DNA from 4 places in the Pseudoalteromonas sp. SR43-2 genome. Region 3 is predicted to be linked to each of the others. Evidence: predicted binding sites of a transcription regulator. Region 3 holds the regulator's gene; each other region holds the start of a gene.

Region 1 (7,733 bases), on a different contig from region 3:
TACACCGGTGAGTATGGCTATCCAGAGCACCGCTGGATTTTCTCTACAAACTGGGAAATTGGCGAGTTTAATACAAACGTAAACATCAGTTATGTAGGTGAGTTTGAAGATACCCCAGATATTGATTTTGACGGTAATTTAGACTTTGATAGCAATACATCACGTATGGTTGATTCGCAAACACTGGTAGATTTACAAACATCTTATCGTGTTACTGACTCAACTAAAGTATCGCTAGGTGTAAATAACTTATTTGATGAAGAGCCACCATTTGCAATTGGTGATGGCGACGCTGATCTATACGGTTATGCTTCAGGTGTACACAACCCTAGAGGCCGATACTTTTATACTAAAGTTAGTTTCTCGTTTTAACTTTGCGAGCTTATTTTAAAGTGAGCTAACGCTACAAATAAAAAAACCGCCAATTGGCGGTTTTTTTATTTAAAACTAAGGGCTAAATTATAGCTCGCCTTCGTTTTCAGATAAGAACTTAGCAACGCCTTCAGGGCTTGCGTCCATACCTTTTTTACCTTCAGTCCAACCAGCAGGACATACTTCACCGTGCTCAGTGTGGAACGCTAGCGCGTCAACCATGCGAAGCATTTCGTCGATGTTACGACCTAGTGGTAAATCGTTCACTACTTGGTGACGTACGTTACCTTCTTCATCAATTAAGAAAGAACCACGGAACGCAACACCCGCTTCTGGATGCTCAACGTCGTATGCTTTACAAATTTCGTGTTTAACGTCTGCAACTAGTGCGTATTGAACTTTACCAATACCGCCGTCTGCTACAGCAGTGTTACGCCATGCGTTATGTGAGAATTGTGAATCGATAGAAACACCAATTACTTCTACGCCACGCTTTTGAAACTCTTCAAAACGCTTATCAAATGCAATAAGTTCAGAAGGACATACAAACGTGAAATCTAGTGGGTAAAAGAAGATAACTGCTTTTTTACCTTTAATTGTTTCATGAAGGTTATAGCTATCTACAATTTCACCGTTACCAAGAACAGCTGCAGCGGTAAAGTCTGGTGCCTGGCGGCCTACTAATACACCCATTTTATTCTCCAAATATTTTGAGTTTGTTTTCAATTGCTTTCGCAATGCTGGTACTTATATGGGCGCTAAAAATTAAAAACCAATAGCGCATACATATAATTAATTGGCATTCTAAAGTTATTCACTGCAAAAGAACAATCGCATTTAACGATGTGAGCAATCGAAAATAACGAACACTTGCAACTTGCGCTAATATGCTTAAATAATAGGTCTAATTTAAAGTGTAAGTTGCGTTGTAACTAAGTAGAAATTTTAAAAATATCGAAGTGGTTTATACATTAAACTTTTTAGAATTTCATATACGGTGGCGCTAAATTTTACAGATATAAAAAAACCTGCAAATGCAGGTTTCTCGCTTAGACTTAGTCCATTATATCTGAGGGCATATCACCACGGATTTTTTGCCAAATCTCACCCGTTTGATGACCATATTTACGCATCATAGAAATAGCACCATCATGCTCTTTCTTTTCTGCCAAAATGGTTAAATCTTTATAAAACTGACGAGCAAGTTCACGAGTTCCGGCATCAGAGAAGTAATGACAACCAATCTTTGAATAAAAACCTCTAAAGCCGTTAAGTATTAATACATAAATACGGTTATTACCCGCAACGGCTAATTCGTGATGCACTTTATAATCATAGTCAGCAAATGCTTGAGCGGTGTCTTCTAGCTCATTGCTTTGTGATAAAATTTCAATCACGCGTTCAGGATTTAACTTAATTGCAGCACGTGTATAAATAGCACTAATATTAGTACGTGCAGATAAAAGCTGATCTGTCAGCTCTGGCATCTTGTCTTCATCTAAGCGCGCTAATGTTTCAAGAATGTTTAAGCCAGACGTTTCCCAAAAGTTATTTACTTTTGTAGGTTTACCATGCTGAATTGTTAGCCAACCATCACGCGCTAAACGCTGTAATACTTCTCTCAAGGTTGTTCTTGTAACACCAATTAACTCTGAAAGTTCTCGCTCGGCAGGTAAAATTGAACCTGGAGGGAAATCGCCGTTCCAAATGGACTCAACTATATATTCTTCAGCAAATCCTGCTGGGCTTTTCGCTTTAAAAATTCTCATCCAGTTCCCACTCGAATTAATCAACACTCATCGTTTTACACGAATAACTGACTGATTGTACCAGACGAAGCACAACTAACAAGTAAAGTAATATATTAATAAAGCAAATGGGTAGAAATTTAAAATTAATAAATAATTAAATTTGGGTTTCTCTAATTTAGCTACAATTCATGAATATCTAGAGTAATATTCATTGTAGGTACATTGTTATTATGGAGATATTTTTATTTACGCAGCGCCTGAGCTTAATTAACTTATCCCGCACTTGCCATAAGAAAAAGTAAAAAAAGTGCAACCATAAAAAATTCTTTAGATGATGCATCACCTTAGTATAAGTAAGCAATATAGCTGAGCTTATGTATCGATGGGGAAATAATAGAACGTCATTTAACCTTTGCTAAGGCTGAATTGAGTAGTCATTAATTTCATCTTATAAAAAGCGACTTCGGTAGCTTTTTTTTCCTTTTTGTTGCTGCATACTTTATCCTACGTCATAATCTAACGTCCTATTAAAACGCGGAATTTTTATGAACTGGCTTGCACAATTACCTACCCAACGAACCCCGTGGCTTTTATTTACAGCTATCGTTTTTTTACTTGAAGTTACCGCTCTTTTCTTTCAATACAAAATGGGGTTAGCGCCTTGCATAATGTGTATATATCAACGCACTGCAGTATTGAGTTTATTAGGCGCAGGGATTGTAGGCTCGAGTAAACCACAAAGTAAAACTGTGCGTATGATAGCGTATGCTATTTGGGGGATATCGAGTGTTTGGGGATACTTAATTGCTCGCGAACATATTGATATGCAAACCACCACAGACCCTTTTGCATTTAGCTGTGAGTTTGAACCAAATTTCCCATCATTTATGCCACTACATGAATGGATACCTAGCTTTTTTCAAGCTACCGGAGATTGTGGAAATATAGATTGGCAGTTTGTTGGCATGAGCATGCCTGCTTGGATGGAAGTGATATTTGGGATTTTCTCACTAACGCTATTTATTATAATTATTGCCCGTTTATTAATTAAAAAGTCGATTTGATATGTTTACATTTTTTTCAAGCCAATTAGCCCAGCTTAAGCATTTAAAAGTACGCCAGCGTCAAGACGTAATTGCGCTTGCATTAAGTAAGCTATCGCCAACTGATAAAGTTCTATTGCGTATTATAAAACTGCTATTACTTAGCCCACTATTTTTAATATTCACTGTATTTAAAGGTTGGATATTAATACCATTTTTGATACTTGGCGGATTGTGCTATCCACTATTAACTACACCTATTGAGATTAACTTTGCTAAAAAGCACTTAAGCGATGCGCTAAAACAATTTAATCAGGGCGCCTAGCACCCTGATTACTATTTAGAAATATTAAAGTGAAAGTTTCCCCTCTAATTTAGCTAAAAGTTTTTTGCCAACCCCTTTAACTTGCGATAAATCACTAACGCTTTTAAATTCGCCATTTTCTTCGCGATAATCCACAATTGCCTGCGCTTTTTTCTTACCTATACCAGGTAACTTAGCAAGCATCTCTGCATCAGCATTATTTATACTAATTGTCTCAGCTTGAGGCATTTGCTTAGTTACTTCTGATAATTGTGCATACGCGGTAGTCGCGGGTAGTAAACATAATAAACTTATGATGAGTAAATTTTTTAACGTTTTCATTAAACTTGCCCTTATTCTTCTTTTCTTAATTTTGAGTATTGCTCAGGAAATCAATAAATAAGGAACTGTAAAGTTCATCACTTAAAGTGTACCTAAACGCATTATCACTAAGATCCGAAATCCTGAAAATGCAGCTGGTACAACAAAGTGATTGCTTAACTAAAGTAAAGTTACCGTTTTTTGTCAAATTTAAGACACCTAAAAATTAATACTTCGCGCTTGCAAATTTACTTACAAACCATTACTGTACATAAAAACAGTAATCTAATGGTTTTTTAAAAAACCACGGTGCCAAGCAATTTTGCAGGAGAAATCATGGCTGTTGTTGTTAAATATGTTGTAGAACGAAACGGAGTCGAGCGTATGACGTTTACTACCAAAAAAGAAGCTGATGCTTATGACAAGATGCTCGATATAGCAGAATCACTTGAGCTGATGCTAGAAAAGGTAGACGTACCGCTTAGTGAGCAACAAATTGAATCACTTGCTTTAGAAATAGCGAAAAGCAAAGATGATTTTATGACCATATTGAAAGGTGGCAAAGATCCAGCTGTTACCAAAGCGCCAGCAAAAAGTAAAAAGTCAGATAACGTTGCATCAATTGAAGATAACAACGATAAAAAAGTAAGTTAATTCATAGAATGTTCCCTCCTCGAACGGGACAAACTAAATAAAAAAGGGAGCAACTAAGTTGCTCCCTTTTTTATTATACCAATTCGCTTAATTAAGTGATCTCTTTGAGGGTGGAAAAACGTGTTGATAGCTAGGCAAAAATTCGATATTTAGTTGTACTAAATGAGAATTTTTTAACGCCGGTAGCAACACGTTTAGCCCCGCAAAATGATTAAGTATTATTGCGGATTGGTATTAATTACTACTCACTTTAAAATAAGTAGTAATTGCTAATTAAAGCTCTTTTTCTACTTCATCAAATAAAGCAGTGATGTTTTGCTCTGGCTCTTTTGTTACTAAGCTAACAACAATAATTGCAATACTCGCTAAAATAAAGCCCGGTACTATTTCGTACATAAAGCTACTTAAGCTTTCACCATTGATAGTAAATGGTCCATATATCCAAATTAGCACAGTAAGTGCGCCTACTAACATACCAGCTAACGCACCTGCAAAGTTCATGCGTTTCCAATAAAGGCTGAACAATACAAGAGGTCCAAACGCAGCACCAAAGCCAGCCCACGCATTACTTACTAGGTCTAAAATAGAGCTATCTCTATCGTAAGCTAAATAAATAGCGAACATAGCAACTACGGCAACACTAATACGGCCAACAGCAACTAGCTCTTTATCACTGGCATCTTTACGTAAGAATGTTTTATAGAAATCTTCTGTTAATGAACTTGAACTAACCAATAATTGAGATGAGATAGTACTCATAATCGCAGCCAAAATTGCAGCAAGTAAAAAGCCAGCAATAAGTGGGTGGAACAGCAACTCAGAAAGAATTAAGAAAATTGTTTCAGGGTCTTCAACTACAATGTTGTTCTCATAAGTATAAGCTGCACCAAATATACCAGTACCAACAGCACCAATGGCAGCAACAATCATCCATGTCATACCAATACGGCGTGCTTTAGGCATATCTTTAACACTACGTACCGACATAAAACGAACAATGATATGTGGTTGGCCAAAATAACCTAAACCCCAGGCCATTGCAGAAATAATACCTAATGCAGAACCTGCACCAATCCAATTAAGCATATCTGGATTTACGCTATGTAAAGTTGATTCTAAAGGTTGTTCAAGCAAAGAGTATGCAACCGTTGGTACTAGAATAAGTGCAATGAACATAATACAACCTTGCACAAAGTCAGTTAAGCTTACAGCTAAAAAACCACCAAACAAGGTATATAAAACAACTACGCCCGTTGTAATGTATAAACCCATTTCATAAGTTAAACCAAATGAACTTTCAAACAATTTACCACCAGCGACAACACCAGATGAAGTATAAAGAGTAAAGAAAACAATAATTACCACAGCTGATACAACACGTAATAAATTAGATTTATCATTGAAGCGATTTGAAAAATAATCTGGGATTGTTATAGAGTCGTTTGCTTTTTCAGTGTAAACACGTAATCTCGGTGCAACTAACAGATAGTTTAACCAAGCACCAATCACCAAGCCAATTGCTATCCATGTACTACTAAAACCAGTAACAAACATCGCACCAGGTAGGCCCATTAAAATCCAGCCACTCATATCAGATGCACCTGCAGACAGTGCAGCTACACTTGGAGATAGATTTCGTCCACCTAACATGTAACCAGATACATCGTCAGTAGATTGCTTATATGCATATAGTCCGATACCTAACATTACAATAAAATATAATGCTAGTGAAATAATCATTCCTGTTTCCAAATTAGCCTCCGCATAATTATTAATAATAGGCTTTAATCCAAATAATGACTCTTAAAATTTTATAGTTAAGACACTATTGGGGTAAAAACCATTCTCGCTGACTATATCATGCTTGATAATAAAATCTCCAACTTGTTGCCCTCACCTGATACAAAAATACTCATGTTGAATAATTTTAAAGCGAATTGGTGAAATATAATAAATTAAATACAAGAAACACCTTAATTTTTAATGATAATTTATTAATCTAGCAAATATACGTAATGCTATTTTGAGTCTTTTGCCATATATTATTACAATAACTAATTAGATTACTCTTACGGAACTGTTTATGTATTTTTACGCTGCACGCCAACCTATTTTAGACAGAGATAAAAAGCTCATCGGATATGAACTTTTATTTCGCGATGGCGTTGATAACGTATTTCCCAATATAGACGGTGACGAGGCAACTACACGACTAATTGAAGGTAGTCAGTTTAATTTCGGCTTAGAAGATTTAACCGACAATAAACCCGCCTATATAAATTTCACCCTAGAGACGCTATCAAAGGGCTATCCAACACTATTGGGCAAAGATACTGTAGTTGTAGAAATCCTTGAAACTGTGCAACCTGGGAAGCGATTATTAGCCATAGTGAAAGATCTAAAAGATAAAGGTTACACTATTGCTCTTGATGACTATATTCATCAGCCTGTTTGGCGCCACTTTTATCCATTTATTGATATTATTAAAATAGACTTTTTAGCATCTGATATAGATACAATAAAAACGGTTCTTAATGATTTAAAACTGCACTCGCATATTAAGTTACTTGCCGAAAAAGTAGAAACCTATGAAATTTACCAACAAGCTCTAGAGCTTGGTTTTGATTATTTCCAAGGATTTTTCTTCTCAAAACCTGAAATGGTACAAAGTAAGGCTCTACCGCCTTCAGAAATGGCATTAGCTGAATTACTTTACGAAACATCAAGCGTTGATATGGATCTTAAAAAAATCACTGATGTGTTTGAGCGTGATGTAAACCTATCTTACAAATTACTTAGGTATTCAAATTCTGCTGCCTTTGCAAGGCGTGCTGAAATAAGTACCATTAAGCAAGCCCTTATAGTGCTTGGTGCTAACGAAATTAAAAAACTATTATCATTATTATTTGCAGCGCAAGTATCAGCAGATAAACCTGTAGAGCTAATTAGGCTATCGCTTACGCGCGCTCGTTTTGGTGAGTTACTCGCTATATCCCATGGACAATTTAAAGATACCGGCATGGCATTTTTAACCGGTATGATGTCTCTTATGGATGCTATTTTAGATGAGAGTATGCAAAGCGTTATGAAAAAGCTTCCACTTTCGAATGACATAAAAGCAGCCTTATTAAACGATGAAGGCTTGCTGGCAAAATATTTAAACTTAGTTAAGTATTATGAACAAGCTAACTGGTCAGCCGCAAACGAATTAACGAAAGAGCTAAACCTAGGTGAAAAAGTTCCTGATGCCTATCATGAAGCACTCACTTGGGTTAATGAGCAAATGCA
Region 2 (7,733 bases), on a different contig from region 3:
TCGTTGCTTTGCTGAGAAGGGAACATGCCTTCTTCTACGCCTACCATAAACACTAGCGGAAACTCTAAGCCTTTAGCTGAGTGAAGCGTCATCATTTGTACGGCGTCTTCGTGTTCTTCTGCTTGTCCTTCACCTGACTCAAGTGACGTATGGGCTAAAAAGCCTTGTAAAGGTGAGCTGTACTCTTCGTCTTCAGGCAGCTCATACTGATCACAAGCGCTAATTAGCTCTTCTAAGTTTTCTACGCGAGCACGGCCTTTTTCACCTTTTTCGGCTTGGTACATTGCCATTAAGCCTGAGGTTTGAATTGTGTACTTGGCTTGCTCATGCAAAGTTAGATCGCTAATTTTATCTTCTATTTGTTCTACTAGTTCTACAAACTTACTTACTGCACCAGAAGCACGACCAGATAAATGCTGTTGTTCTACAATTGCTTTTGCGGCATACCAAAGCGGTAACGATTCTGCTCGTGCACAATCTCGTATATGGCTCAATGTTTTATCGCCAATACCGCGTGCTGGCGTATTAATTACACGCTCAAATGCGGCATCGTCTTGACGATTACCTACTAGGCGTAAGTACGACAACGCATCTTTAATTTCTTGTCGTTCGAAGAATCGCATACCACCATAAATACGGTATTTTAAGCCTTCTTGTAGCATGGCTTCCTCGAGTACACGAGATTGCGCGTTACTACGGTATAAAATTGCGGCATCTTGTAGGGCATTACCTGCATTTAACCAGCTTCGTAGTTTGCTACTTACAAAGCGCGCTTCGTCTAACTCATTAAATGCCGCATAAATAGAAATTGGCTCGCCATCGTTACCGTCGGTCCATAAGCTTTTACCCATACGCTCTGAGTTATTTTGAATTAATGCATTAGACGCTTTCAAAATAGTTGCAGTTGAACGGTAGTTTTGTTCAAGACGAATGGTTTCTGCGCTAAAGTCAGTTAAAAATCGTTTAATATTTTCGATTTTAGCACCGCGCCAACCGTAAATACTTTGGTCATCGTCGCCTACAATCATGATACTGCTGGTATCGCCTGCAAGTAACTTTAACCATGCATATTGGATGGTATTTGTATCTTGGAACTCGTCTACGAGCATATGTGCAAAGCGTTGCTGGTAATGGCGTAGTAACGTAGGGTTATTTTTTAACACTTCGTAGCTGCGTAGTAATATTTCGGCAAAATCTACTAAGCCAGCTCTGTCACAGGCTTCTTGATAGGCGGCGTAAACACGCAGCATCATTTGCTCGTTAATATCGTATGCTTGAATATCTTTAGGACGAAGTGCTTCATCTTTTTTGGCGCTAATGTACCAGCCAAATTGTTTAGCAGGCCATTTTTTATCATCAATATTCATTGATTTTAATAAGCGCTTGATCATTCTAAGTTGATCGTCAGAGTCTAAAATTTGAAAGGCTTCTGGTAAGTTAGCTTCACGGTGATGAGCACGTAGAATACGATGCGACAAACCATGGAACGTACCAATCCACATACCACCTACAGGGGCTTTTAGTGTTTCTTCAACGCGGCTGCGCATTTCTTTAGCCGCTTTATTAGTAAAGGTTACGGCAAAAATACTGTAAGCAGATGCTTGCTCAACTTGCATAAGCCACGCAATACGATGAACTAACACTCGTGTTTTACCAGACCCAGCACCTGCTAATACCAGCATGTTTTGTAGTGGGGCTGCAACGGCATCGCGTTGTTTGTCATTTAAGCCATCGAGTAATTGTGAAACGTCCATCGTTACGCCTTTTTAATCAATATTGTGGGCAGTATAACAGGTGTTTTTGTTAGGCTAAATAAAATACTGTTTTTATAAACAGCTATTTATAAAATAGCCTTAAAAACGAGTAACTTGCTATTTTTTTGAACAAACAAAAAAGCGTAAACGCACAATAAAAATTGCTAATTTGACCTAAAGTTAGCAAAATTTACTAACTCTCTAAATCTAGGGTAATTTAACTATTTGATTTGTAAGCTTTAATAAATTGGCATAGAGTGTGTAAGTAAATAATTATAAAATCAAATAAATACAGAGGTTAGTATGGCAGATCAAGGTTCTGGCGGTAACGTAATCGCAGCATTATGTAATATATTTTTTCCTGGTTTAGGGCAGTTAGTGCAAGGGCGTATTTTAGCGGCTATATTTTTTGCACTCGCTATTATAATAAGTTACGCACTAATTTATGTGCTTGTAGGTTTTGTACTTGTGCCTATTATTTACTTATGGTCGATTATTGACGCAGCGCGTTATAGATCGCGAAGTTAACGGCTTTAAAGTTGAGTAAAATAGCGCCCTAGTGGCGCTATTTTACTTTATATGTCCTGTGGTTTGCGGGCGTTTACGTATATAATTACGTAATTAAAGATTTACAGGCAAACCCTATGGAATATCAATTTATTCGCGACCCTATTAGTGGGCTACGTATTAAAATAAGCAGTGAACACGCCATTATTGGTCGCTGGCTAAACGAAGAAATAGGCAAAGACAAAGTAGCTATGGTGCAAGCGCTTATTGCATCGGTGAGTTCAAGCTATGAGCCGTTAACGCTAAAAGGCCAAGAAATAGATTTAATATTAACCAAAGACGAAGCACTATTTGAAGCCCATGCGCTTCATCAAGACAGTGAAGACCTAATAGCGTATCAAGATGACGATTTAGCGCTTGAAGAAAATGGTTTAAGTAGTGGTTGTGGCTTTGAAGATTTCATTGATTTAATTGATTCATGGGCTGAATTTAGCGGCTCAAAGTAAACTACATATTAAGATAGTGCTGATGCGTTAAGCTTCCTTTATCTGTACTATTACACTAATCAAAAACGACAGGAATGAATATGTCTGCCAATTTAAACAAGCTAGTAGTTATGCTAGAAATGCAAAACGCCATGAACACTAAAGTACATGAGCAATGGTTTACTCAAGGATTCGAATGGTACCGCGCTATTTGGGTTGAGTGCGCTGAAATGCTGGATCATCATGGTTGGAAATGGTGGAAAAAACAAACACCAGATACTGAACAAGTTATTTTAGAGTTGGTTGATATTTTTCATTTTGGTCTATCGCTTAGAATTGACGGCAAAACTAGCTACGAAGACTTAGCAAAGCAACTTGAAACTGAGCTTAGTAATGCTCAACAAGCGGATGACTTTAAACAAACGCTAGAAATATTAGCGGCTTCCGCTGTTGCAGATAAAACGTTTAATGCCGCTGCCTTTGCCGGCTGTATGGCGCAAATGGGTATGGATATTGATGATTTATATCGCGGCTACGTAGGTAAAAACACGTTAAACTTTTTCCGCCAAGATCATGGCTACAAAGACGGTAGCTATATTAAAGAGTGGAACGGGCAAGAAGATAACGAGCATTTAGTTGAAGTAGTTAAAAGCCTTGATACAGAACATGCAGATTTTGCAAAGTTAGTGTACCAAGGCCTTGAAGCGCGTTACCCAAAAATCTAGCCCACGTAAACTGAGTTAAATAATCTTACGATAGTCGGTAACACTCAGGTAATCGGCTATTTCGTTATGTGGTTGTTGGCTATCAGGGTTAGCAACTGCAAGTAAGTGCTCGATGCCGTATTCTCGTGCGGCATTTAATACCGGCACACTGTCATCTACAAACAAAGTGCGCTGCTTATTAAACCCTAAGTCTTTTTGTACTTGGTGCCACAAACTTTGCTGCTCTTTACTTACTCCATATTCATGAGTAGACACTACACCATCTAGGTAGTTATCAATCGCTGTATGCTCAAATTTCAGCATGACACTCTCAGGGTGGGCGTTGGTAAGTAAAATTAACTCTTTGCCTGCTTTTTTAAGCTCGGTTAAAAAATGAGGTACGTCTTCGCGCATTTTAATTAAATGCTGAGACTCTCGTTTAAGTTCCATTATAGGCAAGCTTAATTGCTGCTCCCAATAATCTAAACAATACCACTGTATTTGACCGCTCACAGCTTGATAGCGTTTTAAAATATCTGCTTTAGCTGCATCTAGGCTAATGCCTCTAGCTAATGCGTGTTGCGCAGGGATAACGTTAAGCCAAAAATGACTGTCGTAATGTAAATCGAGTAATGTTCCATCCATGTCGAGCAAAACGGTATCGATTTTTGACCAATTTAACATAGGAATTTCAACTTATAAGGTTTATTATTGAACTAACTGCCATGATAGCAAATTAACGCCAATGACACAGAAAAAGCACCCAACACCACCACAAATCCTCAGTAACAATGTTGTTGCTAAAAGTCGCCTGTTTACTGTGGAGTCTTTAGAGTTAAAGTTTTCTAATAACGAAGAGCGCCAGTATGAGCGAATTCGCGGCGGTGGCCGGGGAGCAGTGATGATTGTTCCGTTAAGTGCAGATAATGAGTTACTACTTGTACGTGAATACTGTGCGGGCACAAACAATTACCAGTTAGGTTTTCCTAAAGGCTTAATTGATCCGGGCGAAACGCCAGAGCAAGCTGCTAACAGAGAACTTAAAGAAGAAATTGGCTTTGGTGCTGAGTATTTTAAACCATTAAGAACAGTAACAATGGCGCCGAGTTACTTTAATGCCACTATGCATATTTTATTTGCTAAGCAATTATACCCACAAACCCTTATTGGCGACGAACCAGAGCCGCTAGTTGTTGTTAAGTGGCCATTAACTCAGTGGCAGTCATTATTAGACCAAGAAGATTTTACCGAAGCACGCAGTGTTGCAGCTTTGCTATTATTAGATAAGTATTTAGCGTCTGGAGCTGCCGATGAATAAATTAATCGAACCGTGCATTGAATTAGCTGAGCGTGCTGGCGATGCAATTATGGCCATTTATAAAAAAGGCGATATTGGCCAACAAGAGAAATCAGATAATACGCCTGTTACCAAAGCTGATTTAGCAGCAAATGACGTACTGGTTGCTGGATTAAAAGTCTTAGCGCCCGATATCCCAATTATGTCGGAAGAAACACCTATACCTGCACTCGCCGACAGACAGGACTGGCAGCGTTATTGGTTGCTCGATCCGATGGATGGTACTGGCGAATTTATTTTAGAAAGTGGCGACTTTGCAGTAAACATTGCATTGATTGAAAATAATCATCCTGTACTTGGCGTTATTCATTGGCCTGCAAAAGGTGTGACTTATTTTGCTACAGCTAAAAATGGTGCCTTTAAACGTGAAAACTCAATTGATAAGCAAATATCTGTAGCGCCGCCAGAGAGCTTGACGCTTGCAGTGAGCCGCCGCCAAAAAATAGAAGCGGTGAGTCAGTATTTAAATAGTCAGTTTACAACGATTGCTATTGGTTCGTGTTCTTTAAAAGCCTGTACTGTTGCAGAGGGCAAAGCAGATTGTTTTTTAAGAATTGGTCCAACGGGAGAGTGGGATACAGGTGCTTCACAAGTTATTGTTGAAGAAGCCGGTGGTTGTATTACCGACGCAGAATTTAACCCGCTAACGTACAACCAACGCGAGAGTACTGAGAACCCTGACTTTATAGTAATGGGACATCCAGACTGGGAATGGCAAAAAATGATTAATCCACATCAAAGATTGAGCGCAGAGTAGTAATTTGGTTGCTTTTTGTTCGGTTGAACAACTTTAATTAGTTTAGGTCTTGCATTAAATGTTTATTCCTATATAGTAGCGCTCTCTTCAAGGCAGGCTCGTAAATATTACGAAAATGTTTTAAAGAAATTACAGGCGCGGGATGGAGCAGTCTGGTAGCTCGTCGGGCTCATAACCCGAAGGTCGTCGGTTCAAATCCGGCTCCCGCAACCAATTTCCTTAGGGATTGAGGTTACTGTAAACTCTAACTTAAGAGATAAAATAAAGTAGTCGATAGACTTAAAATATACAGGCGCGGGATGGAGCAGTCTGGTAGCTCGTCGGGCTCATAACCCGAAGGTCGTCGGTTCAAATCCGGCTCCCGCAACCAATTCTTTAATTGGAAGCCAAGTTGTAATGTAAGCAACTTTAAATAAGTCTACAAATTTCAGGCGCGGGATGGAGCAGTCTGGTAGCTCGTCGGGCTCATAACCCGAAGGTCGTCGGTTCAAATCCGGCTCCCGCAACCACTGAAATAAATAAGAATGAAATGACACGCTTAAAGCGTGTTTTTTTATGTCTAAAATTTGATGAGTGTGGTGAGATCATCTTCACTGCATGAGGCATTCACTTCTCATAAGCGCAAGCTCCCGCCCCCTGAGGTACACTTTAAAAATGTTATAAACTTCTTAAAATAAAGCGTTATTACTTAAAACCTTGTTTGGTTTGTGTTAAAACGGCACAAATATTTTTAGGTTGTTACAAATATGACTGAACTTTACCACTGGTTTGATTTAATAGGCATTGCGGTGTTTGCTGTATCGGGCACTTTGCTAGCGTATGAGAAAAAAATGGATGGCTTTGGGGTCGTAGTTTTAGCGACAGTAACTGCTATTGGTGGTGGTACAGTGCGAGATCTAATTTTAGATGTTCCTGTGTTTTGGTTACACGATCAAAGTTACTTTTTTGCCATACTCGCTTCAGTATTTGTTACAACACGCCTTATAAATAAACAAAAGCCGATACCTCATTATATTTTACAAACAGCGGATGCGTTCGGGTTAGCTTTTTTTGCAGTAATGGGGGCGCAAAAAGCACAGCTTGTTGGTATGCCCGATATGACTGCGGTAATTATGGCTGTAATTACAGGCTGCTTTGGTGGACTAATTCGAGATGTGCTTGCACGCGAGATCCCTATGCTATTAAAGGGTGAGCTTTACGCTATTACCTGTATAGCGGGTGGTACTGTTTATACGCTTGGCATTAGTTTTTCGTTAGCAACCGAAATGGCGATGGTATTAGGCATGTTAATGACCTTATTACTTCGTTTAGCCGCTATAAAATGGCAAATCACATTACACGTTTTTAAATATCCTGACTAAACTGGTGTAATCACACCATTTACTAGGATAAGGAATGTCGTTAGCTCGTATATTTTCTCGTGCTCAAGTGGGCATAAATGCCCCTGAAGTTATTGTAGAAGTTCACCTAGGAAATGGTTTACCTGCTTTTCATATTGTAGGTCTGCCCGAAGCGTCTGTTAAAGAGTCGAAAGACAGGGTGCGTAGCGCACTCGAAAACTCACAATTTGGTTTTCCCGATCAACGAATAACCGTAAATTTAGCCCCAGCCGACTTACCAAAAGATGGTGGGCGGTTTGATCTGGCTATTGCGGTGGGTATTTTAGTCGCCTCTGGGCAAATAGTGTGTCCTGATATTCATAAGTACGAGTTTTATGGTGAGCTCGCTCTTAATGGTGAAGTGCGTGGTGTAAACGCTATTTTACCTTCGGTACTTGCTGCTAAAGAGCAAGATCGCTGCTGCTTTTTACCTCTTGCAAACGACAGCCTAGCAAGCTTAGTTAATGGCGTTAAACGCAAAGCCGTAAGCTCTATTCAAGAAGTATGGGGCGACCTACTTAATCAACAACCCTTGCCATTAAATATAGAGTACCCCGACTGCACTCAAGCCCCTGATTTTTTACTCGATTTAAGCGATGTGAAAGGTCAGCCTGGTGCCAAGCGAGTATTAGAAATAGCCGCAGCTGGCGGGCATAATTTATTATTTTTAGGCCCTCCTGGCACTGGTAAATCGATGCTGGCCCAGCGAATGGCTACAATTATGCCTACTATGTCGGACGATGAAGCTATTTCGACTGCTGCGCTTTACTCTATTATTGGGCAATCTATA
Region 3 (7,733 bases):
TATTGCCTGCACCTCCAAGCCAAGGTACCGACAATACCCGTGCATAAAAAAGCGCACCAAAAAAGGCCATAAAAAACATAACTTCAGAAAAAATAAACCAGCTCATACCTTGTCTAAAAGAGCGATCCATTTGTGCTGAGTACAAACCTTGGTCCGATTCACTAATTACATTTTTAAACCAGCTAAACAACATATACACAAGCACAGCAATACCGGCATTAAGCAGATAAACCCCGCTACCACCTTCTTTACCTACACTCATAACAGTCAAGCCTGCCCCTACTGCAATAAAAAACAATGCAACAGCACCTACAATAGGCCACGGGCTTTGCTCAGGTACGTAATAATGCTCATATTCTTGATTCATTTTATTTACTCCTAGTTTCACACTAGTTTAAAAAGCTAGTTATTACTTGCCACCAGCTGTTCACTAATATCAAATACGGTATAAGATAAAGTTAATTCTTCAATGTCGCTTGGCAATGCGGTATCAACATAAAAAAGTAATTTAAATTCAAGCTCATCCCCTGCTTTTAGAGGTTGCTGATCAAAGCAAAAACAAGCTATTTTATGTAAATACTTTGCCGCTTTACCTGGCGAGACTGATGGTACAGCCTGCATTACTTTATCCAGATTGCTATTATTTTTAGCACTAAACATTACTTCACGCATTGCACCGGGTTTTACCACTACACTGTATTCTTTTGATTTAACTTCAAACGGTGCACCACTTTGTGCGTGAGTAGTAAAGCTAACGCCAACTTCTCGGTTTTGTACTATTTGTGTACTTTGCTCTGCTTGCTCAAGCGAAGGCTTTCCATTAAGCCCTGTTACATCACAAAACACGTCATACAAAGGTACTAAAGCAAAGGCAAAGGCAAACATGCCTATGCAAATAAGTACCAAACGTTTGAGTAGCGGTGCGTGTGTCATTACTTAATAACCGGCGGCGTAGAAAAAGTATGATATGGCGCTGGAGAGTCAACTTCCCACTCAAGGCCTTCTGCCCCTTCCCATACTTTTGCAGGCACTTTATCACCGCCACGCGCGCATTTAATTACCACAGCTACAAACAACAATTGCGATAAACCAAAGGCAAACCCACCAATACTTATGATTGCGTTAAAGTCGGCAAATTGAAGAGCGTAATCGGGAATTCGACGCGGCATACCGGCAAGCCCCACAAAATGCATAGGAAAAAACAGTACGTTCACACTCACCAGCGATAGCCAAAAATGCCATTTAGCTAACGTGATATTAAACATGTTGCCTGTCCATTTGGGCAGCCAGTAATAAGCCCCTGCCATTATCGAAAATACAGCCCCTGTTACTAATACATAATGAAAGTGCGCCACTACAAAATAAGTATCGTGATATTGAAAATCAGCAGGTGTAATTGCCAGCATCAATCCCGAAAAACCACCCAAGGTAAACAGCAAAATAAACGCAATACTAAAAAGCATTGGCACCTCAAAAGTTATTGAGCCTTTCCACATTGTGGCAACCCAATTAAATACTTTTACTCCTGTAGGTACCGATATAAGCATGGTCGCGTACATAAAAAACAACTCGCCAGCGACCGGCATCCCAGTGGTAAACATATGATGAGCCCATACAATAAAGCTCAATAGTGCTATGGAGGATGTGGCGTATACCATTGAGGCATAGCCAAAAAGTTTTTTACGAGAAAAGGTAGGTACTATTGTAGATATAATGCCAAAGGCAGGAAGAATCATAATGTATACTTCAGGGTGACCAAAAAACCAAAAAATGTGTTGGAACATCACCGGGTCGCCACCGCCTGCGGCATCAAAAAAGCTCGTCGCAAAGTACTTATCGGTAAGTACCATAGTGACAGCCCCTGCAAGTACTGGCATTACGGCTATTAATAAAAAGGCAGTAATTAACCACGTCCATACAAATAAGGGCAACTTCATCCATGTCATGCCGGGGGCACGTAAGTTCACTATGGTTACAATCACATTGATTGCGCCCATTATTGAGCTAATCCCCATAATATGTACGGCAAATACAAACAATGCAGTATTATCATTACTGTATGTTGTAGACAGTGGTGCATAAAAAGTCCAGCCAAATGCAGGGCCCCCACCAGGCATAAATAACGATGCCAATAGGATTAAAAACGCAAACGGTAAAATCCAAAAGCTCCAGTTATTCATTCTTGGCAATGCCATATCTGGCGCGCCAATCATGAGTGGTATCATCCAGTTAGCAAGGCCTGTAAAGGCGGGCATAACCGCACCAAACACCATAATTAAACCATGCACTGTGGTCATTTGATTAAAAAAGTGAGGGTCGACCAACTGTAAACCTGGTTGAAATAATTCAGCCCTGATCACCATGGCCATTCCACCACCAATTAAGAACATGGTCAGCGAAAAAATTAAATATAAACTACCTATATCTTTATGATTAGTTGTGTAAAGCCAGCGTTTAAAACCTTTAGCTGGGTGATGAGCATGATGAGCTTCATTGGCGTTAGATTGTTCTACTATGCTACTCATTAGTTCGCCTCCACTTTGGCATCAAGAGCTGCCTGTATTTGACTCGGTTGAATAACATCACCCGTATCATTACCCCACGCATTACGTTTATAAGTAATAACCGCAGCTAATTGCTTTATAGATAACTGTTTGGCAAATGCTTGCATTGCCGTACCGGGTCGTCCATGGATAACTACATCAATGTGATCTTTTATATCGCCAAGCACTATCGGGCTGCCTTTAAGTGCAGGAAATACACCCGGTAACCCCATGCCTGTAGGTTGATGACATGCAGCACAATTAGCCATATATACTTGTTCGCCTAAAGTCATTAACTCTTCTTTTGGGAGGGTTTTATCAAGTAATGCGGCATCTGCTAATGCTGCTTTTTGTTTAGCCTGCTTTGCATCTGCAAGCCATGTTTTAAAATCAGCTTCAGATTTAGCGACCACCACAACGGGCATAAAGCCATGGTCTTTACCACACAACTCAGCACATTGGCCTCGGTAAGTACCTTCTTCGTTTATGTTCGTCCATGTTTCATTTATAAAGCCGGGGTTCGCATCTTTTTTAACTGCAAAATCAGGTACCCACCAAGAGTGAATAACATCATCAGAAGTCATTAAAAATCGTACTTTTTGATTTATTGGCAGTACAAGAGGCTTATCAACCTCAAGTAAGTAGTTAGGGTTTTTATCTGCAAGATTCGCTATTTCATCTTGCGGGGTAGATAAAATAGAGTAGAACTCTACATCTTCGCCCATATATTCATAATGCCATTTCCATTGCGAACCCGTAATTTTAATAGTGAGATCAGCTTTGCTGGCATCTTCCATTGCAATTAAGGTTTTAGTGGCTGGTACTGCCATAGCAATTAAAATAACAAACGGAATTGCAGTCCAAAGTATTTCTACTTTAGTGCTTTCGTGAAATTGGGCAGGTACAGCCCCTTTAGATTTACGGTGATGAATAAGTGCCCAAAACATAATTGCGAACACTATCACCCCAATCACACAACATATTATAAATATGGTCATGTGCAGCTGATATACATTATTGCTTATATCGGTTACGCCTTTGCGCATATTGTATTGGCTGTTAGCCAAAACTGGGTGCGAAAAAACACATAATATAAGCCACAAGGTAGAGGTCAGTTTACCCATGTGACGGCTCCTTTGATGCTATTGCGAATGCAAAGCGAAGAGGCATACGGCTTAAACGCCAATTCGTTATTTTTATTTTTTTAGCCAATCTTATTTAATATTGATTGGTTTTGCTGCGCCAACAACGAGTTTGTGTATATTGTGTGTTCTCAAAACTAAAAAGCTGTGAGTTATTATTAGCTCAGCACATTAACAATTAGCTAAAAAACGAACAACAAGCAAGTTTTAGTATAAAAAACAATCAGGTGATATTGAATAATTAATAAAAAATCGGTAATCAACTGGGCAACAGGAAGTTCAAAATATGAGCAAAACAAAGGGGTTTAACGCATTCGGAGGGGGAAAATATAAGTGCAAAAAAGTTTACAGCTTAAATAGTCAGTGGGCTGTTTACGCCCTATTTTTTAGTACAAATTTTAAAACAAAAATGCGTACTAATTAGTACGCATTTATAAAACTGCTTATTTAAAAGCTATTTTTAAAGTCACATCCAATCAGCGTTTCTTATAACGCCAACGGCTAAGCCTTCAATATTAAAAGACTCATTCTCAAGATCTACTTCAATAGAGTCAAAATCGTCGTTTTCAGCATGAAGTAATACTTTACGACCCGCTTTCTCAAGACGTTTTACAGTTACGTCTTCGTCTAGGCGAGCAACAACAACTTGTCCATTTTCAGCGGTTTGAGTACGATGTACAGCAAGTAAATCACCATCCATAATACCAATATCTTTCATGCTCATACCGTTAACGCGTAGTAAAAAATCTGCAGCCGGTTTAAACATTAATGGATCGATTTTACAGTGACTTTCAACGTGCTCTTGCGCCAAAATAGGTGAACCAGCAGCAACACGCCCTATAAGCGGTAAACCTAATTGTTCTGGCTCTTCTTCTTCAATTAATTGAATACCACGGCTTGCACCTGGTTTCATTTTAATTGCGCCTTTTTTAGCAAGTGCTTTTAAATGTTCTTCAGCAGCATTGGCACTTTTAAAACCTAATGTTTGCGCTATTTCAGCACGTGTAGGAGGCATACCAGTGTCTTTAATAAAAACTTTAATTAGTTCGAGTATTTGAGCTTGGCGGTTCGTTAATGGTCGCATACAACTGGTTTTCCATACAGTACATTTAACTGTGAGTATATACAGTTAAATAAAAATCGCAAATTTAAATTAAGCCTTAAAATAGCTAAAGTAATTTCACTTGTGTACATTTTAGGGATATAACTAAAGCTAAGTTTATAAATGATTAAAAATGCAAAGGAGACATTATGAGTATTTGGTACCAGCCCATCACCTTAGAGCTGTGCAAGCAGTTAGAGCAAGGCGTTAATGGCCAAGGAACATTAATGAAAACTATGGGGATAGAAGTCACAGAAATTGGCGATGATTATTTGGTTGCCACAATGCCGGCAATTCCTGAGCATCATAACCCAATGGGCATGGTTCACGGCGGTGCTAACGTTGTACTTGCCGAAACAGTTGCCAGCTATGCCGCTAACTTTGTTGTCGATTTTACAAAATTTTACTGCGTGGGGCAGGAGATTAGCGCAAGTCATTTAAAAGCATCTCGCAACGGCACTTTAACAGCAACGGCAAGAGCATTTCATATAGGTAAACGTAGTTCAGTGTGGGAAATAAAAATTACAAATAGCCGCAATGAGCTGTGCTGCGTATCAAAAATGACCGCAGCAGTCGTAGAGCGAAGATAGTTACTTTTCGATTGGGTAAATAGTAATTTCCATACCCGCACCAATCGCAGATATACGCAATAATGTATCTGCATCTAAGGCTTGATTAAAGCACTTAGGAGAAGTCCCTGATTCAAAACCAATATCAAACGTTCTACGTGAACAGCTTAACCATTGCTTTAGCGCGTTACGCGAACACGATTCAATAAGCTCACATATATGGTTTATGGCTTTATCAGGTGTGCTCACCTCACCTGTAGCTTCAATACGCGCTAGTTGACGGTATTCGTCTTTGTCATAATGTAAAATCGTCGCGACTTTTTTCAAGTCCGCCACTAGCAAACTAATATCTTGCTTTGATTCAAGCTCAAGATCTACATTTAAAAATTGAATTTCCGACATCGTTTCGTATTTATCCTCTAATAATTTCATTGCAAACTTTAACGCAGTTTTACCGTTATACCAAATCAACTATGCTCTATTAACCACTTTATATGGATATTTCGCAGCTTTTAAGTATTTTTTAGCATTTAAAGCTAGCTGGATATCAAACATCTAGCTCAATTAAACAGATAAGTCATGTTAGGAATTTAAGTGTAATCTTTTTTATTTTTAAATGATTACAGTAAGCTATAGTTTAAACTGCGACAAAATGTCGCAGTAACTTATCCCATTAATGTAATAAACTAGCCTCTAAAAATAATAAGACTAAAACATGAATAAAAAAATATTTAAACATGCTCGCAAGTTACATAAATGGTTAGGTTATTTATTAGCATTACAAATTTTAGCATGGTTACTAGGTGGTTTAATTATGAGTGCAATCCCTCTTGATAAAGTTCATGGGGAGCATCTTGCAACACGTACTCTTAATAACCCATTTACGCAGGCTGATTATGTTGCCTCCCTTGACGATATTGCCTCTCAGGTGGTTAATCCAACACAAATAATTTTTGAGAACTTCTTAACTACACCACTTATTACTGTCTTTAGTAATAACGAGCAGCAAAGCTTCAATGGCATAACAGGCCGACCATTTGAGCCGCCAACTAAAATACAAATTACCGCAAATGCTAAAGCACACTTACTTATTGACGCTCAAGTAACAAGCGCTGTACTACTAAAGCAAGGTACGCGGGAAGTCGGATATAAAACCAATGTATGGCAGGTCCAATTTGACGACACATTTAACACAACACTGTACTTGTCAGAAAATAACGGCAAAGTTGTCACCGTTCGCAGCACGCTATGGCGAATATTCGACTTTTTTTGGATGTTACATATTATGGATTACGATGAGCGAGAGAATTTTAATAATCCACTGCTTATTAGCTTTTCAGCAACCAGTGTACTTTTTTGTTTAAGTGGAATATTACTACTTATACAAAATATACGACTAAAACGATTTATCCGAATTAAAAATAAGAATAAATCAAAGTAGTCATATTGGTTTTTGAGAGCTAGCGCCCACTTATCAAAGAGTAAATAAGCCTAGGGCTTATTTTATTCCAAGTGCTTAAATCGACTCAAATGTCGCTTTAACATTTCGTTTTCGAAAATCAACTCATCACGCTCACCCAGCAATTGTAAAACTAAAGCTATTGCCGACCAATCTAACGAAAAGTCATGTTGGATACGGGCCGCTTTTTTAACTAAGGTCACTGCAGATACCGTAAATTGCCACTGCGTAACATGATCCCCCTCAATTGGAACCGCAATATTATGCTCAACTAGCTCATATAAAATTGCTTCGCTAATACCACTGCTCAAACATAGCTCTTTGCTAGTAAGTAAATCGTCTTTTTGTGTCACGATAATTTGCATTATGGCTTGCTCCAGTTATTACGGGGATCAAAGTGAGCTTTTTCGGCTAATTCTTCCCAAAGTTTTTTACTGGTATCATCAACAGATGTTGGATTAACAATTTTAAGCACGGCAAATAAGTCACCTTTAGCTTTTTTACTCATTAACCCCTTACCTTTAATACGTAAGCGTTGACCAGACTGACTATTAGAAGGAATAGTTAATTGGATATTACCTGTCAACGTAGGTAAATTTAGCTTTGTACCAAGAGCCGCTTCCCATGGTGCAAGAGGGACAACTATATTTAGGTTATGACCCTCAACATCAAATAATGGGTGAGGCACTAAACTAATTTGTAAATACAAGTCGCCATCTTGCCCATTCGCTGACCCTAATCCGCCTTGCCCTTTTAGTCGAATTCGCTCGCCATTTACTGAGCCTGCAGGAATTTTCACTTTAAGTGATTTTTTAATTTCAGTAACACGGCCACTGCTGTCTCGCTGCGGTAACATAAACTCAACAGGCTTCACGGTATCAACTAAAGTCTCTTCAAGAAAAATTAGGAACTCTATTT
Region 4 (7,733 bases), on a different contig from region 3:
CGACATGAAAACCAAATACAAAGAAACCGCTCGCGGTGGATTAGCTGTTAATATTATCGAATGTTAATCAGCTCGCTATAAAGAGAAAAAGCTGCCTATTTTAAAATAGGCAGCTTTTTTATTGTTCGTTCAATGCAATCACCTTATTTAACGGGTAACTCTATATCTGCAAATAACTTATCTACGTCATCTTGGTTACGTAACAAGCTTGCTCGCTCTACGCGCTCTTTAGTTAAGTGCGGTGCAAAACGTTCAATAAAATCATACATGTAAGTACGTAAAAAGCTGCCCTTTCTAAAACCAATTTTGGTCGTGCTTGCTTCAAATAAGTGGCTTGCATCAATACACACTAAATCGGTATCGCTCACTTGATCTATCGCCATTGAAGCGACAACACCAACTCCTAAACCCAGTCGTACGTATGTTTTTATAACATCAGCATCGGTTGCAGTAAATACAATGTGTGGCTCAAGTCCGTGTGCGCTAAATGCTTTATCTAACTCTGAGCGGCCCGTAAAACCAAATACATATGTAATGAGTGGATATTGGGCAATGTCAGCAACAGTTAAACTATTTGCCTTTTTAGCGAGCGGATGGTCTTTAGCAACAACAATACTGCGATTCCAATGATAACAAGGCAACATAACTAAATCTGAATACAAATGCAGTGCTTCTGTTGCAATAGCAAAGTCGGCATCACCGCGTGCTGCAGCATCCGATATTTGCTGTGGAGTACCTTGGTGCATATGAAGCGATACCGCAGGGTATTTTTTCATAAACCCTTGAATAACGTTAGGCAAAGCATAACGGGCTTGGGTATGTGTTGTGGCAATATTTAACTTACCCTGATCAGGTAACGTATGCTCATTAGCAACGGCTTTAATACCTTCTACTTTGGAGAGTATTTCACGAGAAATATTAATTATATCTTCGCCAGCACCGGTTACATGCGTTAAATGTTTACCACTGCGACCAAAAATTTGTACACCCAACTCGTCTTCTAACATGCGTACTTGTTTAGAAATTCCTGGCTGCGAGGTAAATAAACTCTCAGCAGTCGCTGAAACATTTAATTTATGATTTTGTACTTCTACGATGTATCTGAGTTGTTGTAATTTCATGGCTGCAAATTTTAACGTTATTATTCATATTATTTATAAAGGCAATACCGCTTAAAACCAAGTGTTATTTACGTAAAATATCACTTTAGGTCTTTAGGTGTGCAATTATCTGATTAGAGCTCAAGGCTAGCATAATAAATATGCTTGAGGTAGCGATGTTTATTCAGCTTTAGTTTATAAGCCCTTAGGGTGACTACGGTTTATAAAGAGCTCAACCTATCAATTTTTTGGTGTATTTTTTAAGTTAATCGGCGCAAAGCTACCCTGTTAACGTATATTTAATGTAAGATTAAATAATTAGGTTATATGTCCGAGAATTACACCATGATCGTTTCTATTATAATAGTGCTTATAGTTGCATTGATTGTGATTGCACTTTGGGTAAGTGCTGTACAACAACACAAAGAAAAACAAGAGGCAGAACGCCGCAAAGAGCTTACAAAACAAAAAGCTATAATAGAAGAAACAGAAGAAGCGCTAATGAATAGTGCTAACATACCCCTGTCTGAGAATCTAATTCGTACGTTACAACGCCGTATTTACGAAGCTTTAAATACAATGGTTAATAACTCGCAAACATCTAAAGCACTTAAAAGCCGCTTAAGTGAAGCAAAAACGCACTTATCTAATCCCGTTCAAGATAATAGCAGTGAAGCTTTAACGCTACCGAGTAATGACAAGCAACTTGTAGGCCTAATTCAAGGCATTAAAAAATTACGCTCAATTTTACGCTCTGAACATAGTAAAGGTCGTATTGACAGCCAAGTTTTTGTTTTAGAAGATAAACGTCTCGAAAAACTACAACTACGTATTAATATTGAAAGCCAAGTAAAGCGTGGCTTATCTGCCCGCTCAGCAAGTATGGTTGGCTCTGCAAGGCAGTATTTTGAAAAAGCACAGGCAACGCTCAATGCAGTTACATACACCGATGAATATGTAACAACAAAACGCCAAGAAGTTGAAGGTTACTTAGAAGCAATTAGTGTTGAACTGAGAGCTTCTAATGCAAGCGCACTTAAAAAGAAAACAGAAGAAGAGCAAGACGACTTAGATATATTGTTTGCTCCTAAAAAGAAATGGTAATTCTTTTAAAAAGTATTAAAAAAGCCTGCACAAATTAAATTTATGCAGGCTTTTTTGTCTATTTGTTAGTCATTAAGACAAAAATGCAAACTTGAAAACAAACAAGGCTGTCAATATCCAAACACTAATACTGATTTGATCTTGCTTACCACACAATACTTTTACCGCTGTATAAGATATAAAGCCAAGTGCAATACCGTGCGCAATCGAAAACGTTAATGGTGTCATTAGTAATACTACAGTAACAGGAATTGCATCGGTCATATCATCCCAATTTACAAACTTTAAATTTTGTAGCATCAGCACAGCGACATATAAAATAGCACCTGCCGTAGCATAAGCCGGTACCATTTGTGCAAGCGGTGCAAAAAACATCATTAGTAAAAAGCAAATACCTACAACTACAGCCGTTAAGCCAGTACGTCCGCCAACAGATACACCAGCAACCGATTCTATATACGATGTAGTCGTAGACGTGCCTAGCATCGCACCTGCAATTGTTGCAGAGCTGTCAGCACTTAGTGCGCGTCCTAAACGAGGCATGTTACCTTTTTCATCAGCTAAACCAGCTTTTTGAGTGACCGCAACTAATGTACCTGAAGTATCAAAAAGATCGACAAACAAGAATGCAAAAATAACACTCATCATTGATATATCAAAAGCGGCGGCAAAATCTAGTTGCATAAAAGTAGGCATTATTGATGGTGGCATAGCCATAACACCGTGATATTCAACTAGCCCTAAACTTAGTGCAATGCCTGTCACTAATAAAATACTAATAAGTACACCGCTTTTAAAATCGCGGTATAAAAGCGCTGCAATTACAAAAAAGCTTAATATAGCCAATAATGGGCCTGGGGAAGTAATGTCGCCCAATTGCACTAGTGTTGCTGGGCTTGAGACAATAATGCCTGCATTTTTAAGGGCAATTAAGGCTAAAAAAGCACCTATACCTGTTGCGATAGCTCGCTTGAGCACCAGAGGTATGGCATTAATAATCCATTCTCTGACTTTAAATAAGCTTAAAAATAAAAATATACAACCCGACATAAAAACAGCCCCTAATGCGGCTTGCCAGGTATAACCCATTCCTAATACGACGCCATACGTAAAAAAGGCATTTAGTCCCATGCCAGGCGCTAATGCTAATGGATAATTAGCCCATAAACCCATTATAAAACAGCCTATCGCAGCTGCTATACAGGTAGCTACAAATGCAGCCCCTTGGTCCATCCCTGCCTCAGCAAGCATAGCCGGGTTTACAAATACAATGTATACCATAGTAATAAAGGTAGTTAGGCCAGCAACGCATTCGCGTTTAACTGTTGAATTATTTTCGCTGAGTTTAAATAAGGCTTCAAACATAATAAACTTGTGATAGTAAAAAGTGGCGAGATTTTAACATAAAAATTATCTTTTACAGGACATTTTACCTTGCTATATACTAAACTGTTAAAGTAGTTAAAATAATAAATGAACCAATATGCTTAAAACAACACCTTGTGAGCAAGACTTAGAGCAACAGCTAGACAACATTTTAGGTTTTGTTACTCAACCAGAAAGCAGCCCCGCGCCCATTGATAATAAAAAAGATGAGCAAAGTACTATTAATAAAGCCCTATATTATTTAAAAAATAATCAAGCTCCATTGGCTGCAAAATGGATGCGCCTTGCTGCAATGGCAGGAAACCATAGAGCACAGTTTTATTTAGGTTTATTTTTTGTAAAAGGTGAAGGCGTGCCACAAAGTGTATTTCATGCTGTAGCGTGGTTGAGCTTAGCGAGTAGCCAAGGGTACGCACCTGCCACTGCAGCGGTTACAGATATACGCAAACATATCGAAACTAAGCGATTTAAAGATGCTCAATGTTATGCAGCAAGTTTGTACGAACAAATCCACCAACTCCAGTTTTCTCATATGATCCCTCGCACCAGTGAAAACACATAAACTAACTAAGGTATAAGTACTGTATACAGTGTTGAAAAATACTGTATATAGTTACAAAGATACTCCTACACAGTATAAAACCCACAAATAAAAACATGACTCAAAAATTTATTTTAAAAATACCCTCTCAAAAACAAGCCTATAACAAGTTGATTAATAAAGAATTATAGATTTAAAAACAAAAAACAATGATCAAAAGCTGAATAACTGTACAAATAAATAGCATAAAATGCTTGCACGAAAGCACTGTATAAACTACTGTATATGAATACTGTATAAAAACCCAGTGAGTGAAATTATGTTACAGCCTATTACCGTAAGAACAGTTAAAAGTTACCAACAAGACGAGCAAAGCGATTGCGTAAATTTGATCCAAATTGAAGATGAAATTTCAGCGACCTTTGAGCTTTTAAAAGTATTACACCAATATAATAGCTCTAATGCATGGACGTTATTAATTGCGCCAGATCATGTACCGAGCAAAGCTTTACTTGACTCATGCTCTATTGATACAAGTAAATTACTTGTTATTAGACAGAAGCACCTAGTAAATCTAGAGTATGTATTAAATTCTGCGTTACATAATGGAAACTTTGCAGCGGTAATCACCTGGACCGATATAGTTAATAACCAACTACTTACAAATCTATCGTTCGATTTAAGTAAAACGAATACAAAACTATACTGTTTTACTAAAAACGCACAAACAACAGAGATACCACTCGCTCAATAAGCTTGTTAAACTAATGTTTTAGACTTTGTATTATTATTATGACTTCACTCAATGCCATACTATGTTTTTGCAGCAGTGGGCACAATTATGCCGATTGCTGCGAGCCGCTTCACTTATCTGTAAAGCAAGCTGACACTCCTGAACAACTTATGCGCTCACGATTCAGCGCTTATGTTATTAAAAATGCAAAATATGTTTATCAAACCTACGCAAAAGAAAAACAAGCTGAAAACCCGGTTAAAGAAATCAATGATTTTGCTAACAGCTGTCGATTTATAAATCTTGATTTAATTGACTCAAGCCATGATGGCGATACTGGAACTGTAGAGTTTAAAGCCCAATATTTTTATCAAAACTTATTTTGTGAGCTTCATGAAAAATCGCAGTTTATTAAAGAAAACACTCAATGGCGTTATTTAGATGGCACTATATATCCTGTTGAAGATATTAAAGTGGGCAGAAATGATGACTGCCCATGTGGTAGCAATAAAAAGTACAAAAAATGTCATAGCGTGTAATAAATAATCTTATTTAATATTTATCACCTACAAGGTGTTTTTAAGTGGCAAAGTGATTTATTAGCTAGCTAAACTTAAAAACACACTTGGTTACGACCTTGCATTTTGGACTCATACATTTTTTCATCTGCGATCTGCAAGGTGTTTTTGTTATTTACGTACGGTTGTAGGGTTGCACCACCAATACTAATAGTCACAAAGTCATATTCTGAATATCTGTGTAATATTCCTAAATCGACCACATTTTTTTTAATTTTATCAGCAACACAAATTGCACCTTCAGTGCTTGTATGCGGTAGAACAACTACAAACTCTTCGCCGCCGTAACGCGCAACAAAATCGGTTGGCCTTTGCAAACTATTAGTAATAGTTTGTGCAACAAGGTTTAAAACCGTATCGCCTTGCACATGACCATAAAGATCGTTGTATTGCTTAAAGTAGTCTATATCGATGAGTAATAGTGCATAGTCGACTTTTTCTCGTAAGGCGCTTCGTTCCATTTTAGAAAAATGTGCATCAAAATAACGGCGATTGAATACTTTAGTTAAATCATCTAAAAATACTTTTTGATTGAGTAAGTCGTGTTGTAATTTTAACGTTATATGGGCACGAACCCTTCTAAATAGTGTTTCTTTTATAATCGGCTTTTTAATAAAATCAACAGCTCCGGCTTCCCAACACTCTTCTTCTTCGTTTTCAAAGGATGTAACAAAAATAACTGGGATATCCTGTGTTTCAGTATTATTTTTTAATTTTAAACATGTATCAATACCACTCATTCCACCCATACTAATATCGAGTAGGACTATATCGGGTACATTTACATTACAAATTTCAATTGCTTCTTCACCACTTCCAGCTGTTGTCACATTAAAATGCTCTGATAATATTTTTTTCAATACGATTAAGCTTAATAACTGATCGTCAACTATAAGTACTTTAGAATTCTTTAAACTTAGTTTTAATTGATGGTCAGAGTAATTTATTGGCATAGTAAAAAATGTTTTGTTTTTTTAATTAAAACAGCCTATAGCACTACATTTTGTTATGCAAATGTTAATTAAGAGGGGTTCTACTTATTGGTTACTAATAAAAATGCTTTTTAGTAAATCTTTATTGCATAAAAACAAAAAATGAGCCACTTGGGCTCATTTTATAACTTTGAATACTTAATTTAGTTAAGTATTATTCGTCATCATCTAAATCTAATTGCTGACGTTGAGCAGGTCGAGCTAAAATCTCTACATAGAAAGAGGTCAAACCTTGCTTTTCAATTTCGCCAATTTGGTTACTTAATTCAGCAACGTGCACAACTTGCGCATCTTCAGCTGTGTTACCAAACTTACAGTCAAATGCCCAATAGTCAGCATCTTCAGGTAGCGTTTTATTACGCTCTCTTTTCAAATATTTTTTCACTTCGTGCTTTGCAGCATCAACCATACGAGGGTATTTGATTTTCTCGTGATTTAGCGTGAATGTTTTCTTCATTACGTTCCTAATTACCTTGGTTTAATGATAATGGCATTTCATGTCATACCATTTGACGCCATTATAGCAATTGCATTTAATTTTTGGATGCTTTTTTTTCATTAAATCAATTATTAGCAAATATATAAAGCAGACCCGTTATAAAGCATATATTAACTGATGATTATTACAATCATATATCACACCGCAATAAGCTGAAGTGGTTGATGTATTGCATCACTATTTAGGCTGTCGTAAAAAGCAGCTGCATTTATAGGAGGATTCGCAAGTTGTGTTTGTTCGCTTTTAATTCTTCTTCTGACAGCAAGCTCACAGTTATCTATTATATTAAGTGGAATATGCTTATCATCATTTCTAATCGCAAGTGGTTCAGGGCTTAAGCATTGCCTTAACTTAATACTTGTCATACCACAGCGCTCCCCTTCTTGAGATATTAATGAGGCATTAAACTGTCCAACCAACATATTGTATTCATCAGGGGCTAAAAGTTGCTTTGGACCTGCGCCAAATTGCTTTCTTAATGCCTCTTCTTCTATAACTAAATTATCTATTTCAGTTTTTGGTAAATGAAATTGGCTAAAGTCGAGTGCGTCATGTGACAGCATCGCTAATAGTAGAGAAAATTCGCCACGGCGATTTTCATGCACACTATTATTGAGCCTACTGTTTAACTGACTCTCTGTGATTAACAAATCATCTATTTGCATAGTCTTTAGTCGATTGTGGTAACTGATAGATATTTATCGGCTTTATTTCAATTTTCTTTAGCTTTTTTCTTTACTTAAATACGCAATTTGCTATTATCAGCGCCGTTGCATTGGAGGGGTTCCCGAGCGGCCAAA

What was found. The regulator LexA, encoded in region 3, represses DNA repair genes until DNA is damaged. The targets are predictions, from matches to a motif close to TACTGTATNNNNATACAGTA.
Region 1: the regulator LexA is predicted to act here: its motif matches at 4,055-4,074, upstream of H5120_RS13920 (YebG family protein).
Region 2: the regulator LexA is predicted to act here: its motif matches at 1,819-1,838, upstream of uvrD (DNA helicase II).
Region 4: the regulator LexA is predicted to act here: its motif matches at 4,409-4,428, upstream of H5120_RS02955 (SulA-like leucine-rich domain-containing protein).

The regions. Positions count from the first base shown of each region.
Region 1 covers NZ_JACJED010000016.1:50,974-58,706, forward strand. The annotation lists gene H5120_RS13890 (TonB-dependent receptor) at 1-372, shown strand, start outside; gene H5120_RS13895 (peroxiredoxin) at 460-1,065, opposite strand; gene fadR (fatty acid metabolism transcriptional regulator FadR) at 1,428-2,141, opposite strand; gene dsbB (disulfide bond formation protein DsbB) at 2,669-3,187, shown strand; gene H5120_RS13910 (DUF6170 family protein) at 3,189-3,491, shown strand; gene H5120_RS13915 (helix-hairpin-helix domain-containing protein) at 3,516-3,812, opposite strand; gene H5120_RS13920 (YebG family protein) at 4,128-4,445, shown strand; gene putP (sodium/proline symporter PutP) at 4,719-6,197, opposite strand; gene H5120_RS13930 (EAL and HDOD domain-containing protein) at 6,529-7,733, shown strand, end outside.
Region 2 covers NZ_JACJED010000029.1:3,851-11,583, forward strand. The annotation lists gene uvrD (DNA helicase II) at 1-1,754, opposite strand, end outside; gene H5120_RS18830 (hypothetical protein) at 2,058-2,282, shown strand; gene H5120_RS18835 (YacL family protein) at 2,399-2,767, shown strand; gene H5120_RS18840 (dUTP diphosphatase) at 2,848-3,471, shown strand; gene yrfG (GMP/IMP nucleotidase) at 3,487-4,134, opposite strand; gene nudE (ADP compounds hydrolase NudE) at 4,196-4,768, shown strand; gene cysQ (3'(2'),5'-bisphosphate nucleotidase CysQ) at 4,761-5,564, shown strand; tRNA gene H5120_RS18860 (tRNA-Met) at 5,701-5,777, shown strand; tRNA gene H5120_RS18865 (tRNA-Met) at 5,858-5,934, shown strand; tRNA gene H5120_RS18870 (tRNA-Met) at 5,997-6,073, shown strand; gene H5120_RS18875 (trimeric intracellular cation channel family protein) at 6,311-6,925, shown strand; gene H5120_RS18880 (YifB family Mg chelatase-like AAA ATPase) at 6,960-7,733, shown strand, end outside.
Region 3 covers NZ_JACJED010000020.1:11,751-19,483, reverse strand. The annotation lists gene H5120_RS15705 (cytochrome c oxidase subunit 3) at 1-367, opposite strand, end outside; gene H5120_RS15700 (cytochrome c oxidase assembly protein) at 403-933, opposite strand; gene ctaD (cytochrome c oxidase subunit I) at 933-2,525, opposite strand; gene coxB (cytochrome c oxidase subunit II) at 2,525-3,667, opposite strand; gene lexA (transcriptional repressor LexA) at 4,152-4,769, opposite strand; gene H5120_RS15680 (PaaI family thioesterase) at 4,937-5,377, shown strand; gene H5120_RS15675 (hypothetical protein) at 5,378-5,758, opposite strand; gene H5120_RS15670 (hypothetical protein) at 6,072-6,797, shown strand; gene H5120_RS15665 (chaperone modulator CbpM) at 6,860-7,180, opposite strand; gene H5120_RS15660 (DnaJ C-terminal domain-containing protein) at 7,180-7,733, opposite strand, start outside.
Region 4 covers NZ_JACJED010000002.1:303,222-310,954, forward strand. The annotation lists gene H5120_RS02930 (L-serine ammonia-lyase) at 1-67, shown strand, start outside; gene cysB (HTH-type transcriptional regulator CysB) at 144-1,121, opposite strand; gene H5120_RS02940 (hypothetical protein) at 1,446-2,204, shown strand; gene H5120_RS02945 (NCS2 family permease) at 2,277-3,569, opposite strand; gene H5120_RS02950 (tetratricopeptide repeat protein) at 3,688-4,152, shown strand; gene H5120_RS02955 (SulA-like leucine-rich domain-containing protein) at 4,451-4,885, shown strand; gene H5120_RS02960 (YchJ family protein) at 4,924-5,403, shown strand; gene H5120_RS02965 (diguanylate cyclase) at 5,478-6,395, opposite strand; gene H5120_RS02970 (DUF6172 family protein) at 6,589-6,891, opposite strand; gene H5120_RS02975 (VC2046/SO_2500 family protein) at 7,071-7,598, opposite strand; tRNA gene H5120_RS02980 (tRNA-Tyr) at 7,711-7,733, shown strand, end outside.